2 regions of the Clavibacter tessellarius genome follow, and region 2 is predicted to be linked to the other one. Evidence: predicted binding sites of a transcription regulator. Region 2 holds the regulator's gene; the other holds the start of a gene.

Region 1 (2,395 bases), 580 kb from region 2:
AGCACCTCGCCGTAGGGCGTGAGCTCGGGCTGCGCGAACTCGGTGCGGAAGGCGGCCTGCGTGAGGGTGAAGGGCTCGCCGGTGCCGTCCATGGTGACCTCGAGGGTGATGGCGTCGGGCTTCAGCTCGATGACCAGGCGGTCCGGGCGGGCCGAGCCGTGCAGGCCGCGCGGGAGGTGTGCGACGGGCTTGAACGTGACGACGATGCGCTTCGACGCCTCCTTGAGGGCCTTGCCCGAGCGGAGGCGGAAGGGCACGCCCGCCCAACGCGCGTTGGCGATGCCGAACGTGACCTCGGCGAGCGTCTCCGTCTCGTTGCCCGGATCCACGCCCTCCTCCTTGACGTACGCGGGGATGCGGGTGCCGTCGATGGTGGCGCCCGTGTAGCGGGCGCGCCGGCTGTTCGCGACGGGGTCGTTGTCCCAGACCTCGGTGGCGCGGAGCACGGAGGCGATGTTCGAGCGGAGGTCGTCCGGGTCGATGCTCGCCGGCGGCTCCATCGCGAAGACCGCGAGCACCTGCAGCAGGTGGCTCTGGATCATGTCGACCAGCGCGCCCGACTTGTCGTAGTAACCGGCGCGGCCCTCGAGCGCGAGCGTCTCGTCGTAGAGGATCTCGACCTCCTCGATGTCGCGCGCGCTCCACACCGACTCGAAGAAGCGGTTCGCGAAGCGGAGCGACACGAGGTTGAGCACCGTGGAGAGGCCGAGGAAGTGGTCGGTGCGGTGGATGCGGTCCTCCGGCACGAGCTTCAGCAGCTGGCGGTTGAGCTGGGCGGCCGTGCGGCTGTTCGAGCCGAAGGGCTTCTCGAGCGCCAGCGTGGTGCCCTCCGGCAGGTCGAGCTGCTCGAGCTTCTCGCACACGGCGATGGAGATGGCCGGCGGCAGCGCGAAGTAGAGGGCCGGCGCGCCCTCGCACGCGTTGAGGATGCGCTTCAGGTCGTCGAGGTCCGTGGGGTCGGCCTGGATGTACTTCGTGGACGAGACGATGCCCGCCGCGCGGCGCCCCTTCGCGTCCACCGAGTCGAACGCGGTCTTCACGGTCTTCCGCCACTCGTCCGCCCCGCGCTCGCTCCGGCCGGTGCCGATGAGCTGGATCCGCCGCCCCCGATCGCTCGCCACGAGGCTGCCGAGACCCGGCAGAAGGAGGCGTTCCGTGAGGTCGCCGCTGGCGCCGAGGATGACGAGGGTGGAGGGTTCGCTGGTCATCCTCCGAGACTACGGGTCGCGGCTGCCGGGCAGCCGACCTACACTGGGCGAGTCGAACATCCGTTCGAACGACGCGTCCGGGGAGGACGCGCGGCGACGAGCACGGGAGGCGCGCGTGAGCTTCACCCACCTGCACGTCGCGTCCGCCTTCTCCGCCCACTTCGGCACCACGGCGCCCGAGGCGCTGGTCGACGAGGTCGCGTCCCGGGGCGCGTCGGCCGCGGCCGTCACCGACCGCGACGGGCTCTACGGCGCCGTCCGCCACATCCGCCGCGCAATCGCCGCGGGGGTCTCCCCCGTCGTCGGCGCCGAGCTCGGGCTCACGGGCGAGCACCCGGGCCGGATCACGGTGCTCGCGCACGGCGGCACGCACGGCCAGGGGTGGGCGGCGCTCAGCCGGCTCATCAGCGCGAGCCACGGGCGGGGCACGGCGAGGAGCACGGCCCGCAGCGCCCAGGCGGGCATCTCGCGCACCCGGCCGCCCGGGTTCCTGCTCGGCGACGACGGGCCGGTCGGCACCGTGATGCTCGGGCCCGACTCGGACGTGGGCCGCGCGGTCGCGGCGGGCGACCACGCGCTCGCCTCCCGGCACCTCGCGGAGTGGGCGCGGCTCCTCCCGGGCGCGATCGCCGTCGAGGTGGTCTGCCACTACACGGAGCCCGGCGAGGCCGCGAGCCTCCGCCACGCCGCCCGGATGCTGGAGCTCGCGGACGCGCACCGCGTCCCGGCCGTCCTCACCAACGCCGTGCGCTACCTCGCGCCCGACGACGCGCTCACGGGCGACGTGCTCGACTCCGCGGGCACGCTCCGGCCGCTCGGCTCGTTCCGGGCGCAGCCGAACGGCCAGGCGTGGCTGAAGACCCCGGAGGAGATGCAGGAGATCGCGCGCGAGGTCGCCGGCGCCTCCGCCCTCGACCGCCGCGCCGGCGAGGCCCTGCTGCGCGCCACCGAGGAGCTCGCCGACCGGTGCCGGCTGGATCCGGACGCCGACCTCGCCTGGCGGAAGCCGAAGCTGCCGGAGAAGGAGGTCCTGGGCGTCACGGGCGACCCGGACGAGGCGCTCTGGCGGAAGGCCGAGGCCGGCGTCACCGAGCGGTTCGGCCACGTCGACGAGGCCATGCGGCAGCGCGTGCTCGCGCGGATGCGCACCGAGCTGCAGACCATCACGGGCTTCGGCTTCGCCACCT
Region 2 (2,395 bases):
GCCAGGCCGGTGGCCAGGTCGGCGGCGCGGGCGCCGGCATGGGATCCCGCGGACCGGGTGAGACGAAGATCGAGCTCGACCGTCGCCGCATCAACACCCGCATGGCGAAGCTGCGCAAGCAGATCGCCGGCATGAAGCCCGCGCGCGACACCAAGCGCGCCAACCGCGACCGCAACGCCGTCCCGTCGGTGGCGATCGTCGGCTACACGAACGCCGGCAAGTCGTCGCTGCTGAACCGCGTGACCAAGGCGGGCGTGCTCGTGGAGAACGCCCTGTTCGCCACGCTCGACGCGACCGTCCGCAAGACGGAGACCGACCAGGGGCAGCTGTACACGCTGGCCGACACCGTGGGCTTCGTCCGCAACCTTCCGCACCAGCTCGTCGAGGCGTTCCGCTCGACGCTGGAGGAGCTCGCGGACTCGGACGTGCTCGTGCACGTCGTGGACGCGTCGCACCCGGATCCGGCGGCGCAGCTCGCCACCGTGCACGAGGTGATCGCGGAGGTCGACGCCTCGGGCATCCCCGAGATCGTGGTGTTCAACAAGAGCGACCTCGCGTCGGACGGGGACCGCGTCGTCCTCCGCGGGCTCGCGCCGCAGGGCGTGTTCGTGTCGGCCCGCACGGGCGAGGGCGTCGCGGAGCTGCGTCGTCGCATCGCCGAGCTGCTCCCGCAGCCGACCATCGAGGTCGACCTGCTGGTGCCGTTCGAGCACGGCGAGGTCGTCGCGATGCTGCACGACGGCGCGAAGGTGCTCGAGACGTCCTACGTCGAGGAGGGCACGCGCATGCGGGCGCTCGTGACGGCCGAGCAGCAGGCCCAGGTGGCCCGGTACGCCGTCGTCCCCACCGCCTGATCCGCGCCGGACGCACCACCCGCACGCACGAGAGCGGCCGATCCCCTCGGGGACCGGCCGCTCTCGTGCGTCGTGCGGGCGTCAGACGGAGCGCATGACCGCGACGACCTTGCCGACGACCTCGGCGAAGTCGCCGAGGATCGGCTCGAACGCGCTGTTGCGGGGCAGGAGCCACGTGTGGCCGTCGCGCTGGCGGAACACCTTGACGGTGGCCTCGTCGTCGAGCATGGCCGCGACGATGTCGCCGTTCTCCGCCGTCTTCTGCTGGCGCACCACGACCCAGTCGCCGTCGCAGATGGCCGCGTCGATCATGGAGTCGCCGACGACGCGCAGCATGAAGAGGTCGCCCTTGCCCACGAGCTGGCGGGGGAGGGGGAAGACCTCCTCGACCATCTGCTCGGCGGTGATGGGGATGCCGGCCGCGATGCGCCCGACCATGGGCACCATGGCCGCGTCGCCCACCGGGGTCGACGGCTCGCCGCTCTCGGCGGCGCCGCTGCCGGGCAGGTCGATGAGCACCTCGAGGGCGCGGGGACGGTTCGGGTCGCGGCGGAGGTAGCCGGACAGCTCGAGCTGGTTGAGCTGGTGGGTGACGCTCGAGAGCGAGGCGAGGCCGACGGCGTCGCCGATCTCGCGCATGCTCGGCGGGTAGCCCTGCCCGGCGATGGTGCGCTGGATGAACTCCAGGATCGAGATCTGCTTCTCGCTGAGGCTCTTGCGGCGCCTCGTCGCGCCGCCGCCCGCTGCTCGCTCGTCCGTCATGCCACGGCCCGCCTCTCGTCGCCGACGCCCTCCGTGATGCGGCGACCCGGCGGGGCGACGCGCTCGCGAGGGCGATGTCGGTGGTGCCCGGTGGAATGGACACCAGGCACTCGAAACTGTATCCAGCCGAGGCGCCCCGGGCAAACACCTGTTCGAGCGTGTCGCGTCCCTGGCGACGGGATCGGGGCGGTGGGGGCTTGCGAAGCCCCGGGTTCGAATGTATGTTCGGAACACAGCTTCGCACCCGGCTCTCCCGGCCGAGAGCCGGGTGCGAGCTGCCGGACCCGCATCGCATGCCGCACCGCACTGCACCGCCGGGTGCGTCGCATCGACGCCCCACCGTCTCGCACGAGAGGTCACCATGAACACCGCAGCCCCCGCCGCCACCGCTCCCTCCATCACGCCCGCCGTCGCGGAGGTCGCCGTCGCGCCCCGCACGCGCCTGCGCATCACCCGTCGGGGACGCGTCGTCCTCACGGCCCTCGTCGCCGCGCCGCTCGCGCTCGGCGTCGGGCTCGTCGCCCTCAACGGCGGCGCCGCCGTCGCGTCGAAGGACGCCTCGGGCACCGCCCTCGAGTACGTCACCGTCTCGAGCGGCCAGTCCCTATGGGACCTCGCCGAGGAGATCGCGCCGTCCTCCGACCCCCGCGACGTCATCGCGTCGCTGGTCGACCTGAACCGGCTGCCCACGTCGGACGTCGCGGCCGGCCAGCAGCTCGCCGTGCCGGCGCAGTACGCCCACTGATCCCGGTCCGTCGTCCCGCCCAGGCGGGCGACGT

The links. The regulator LexA, encoded in region 2, represses DNA repair genes until DNA is damaged. The targets are predictions, from matches to a motif close to TCGAACANNTGTTCGA.
Region 1: FGG90_RS03630 (DNA polymerase III subunit alpha) is a predicted target of LexA. The motif match lies at 1,261-1,276, and genes of this name have one in related genera.

Annotation. Positions count from the first base shown of each region.
Region 1 covers NZ_CP040788.1:794,860-797,254, reverse strand. Annotated here, with positions in the region: gene FGG90_RS03635 (glucose-6-phosphate dehydrogenase) at 1-1,208, opposite strand, end outside; gene FGG90_RS03630 (DNA polymerase III subunit alpha) at 1,324-2,395, shown strand, end outside.
Region 2 covers NZ_CP040788.1:1,378,242-1,380,636, reverse strand. Annotated here, with positions in the region: gene hflX (GTPase HflX) at 1-854, shown strand, start outside; gene lexA (transcriptional repressor LexA) at 936-1,616, opposite strand; gene FGG90_RS06300 (LysM peptidoglycan-binding domain-containing protein) at 1,978-2,361, shown strand.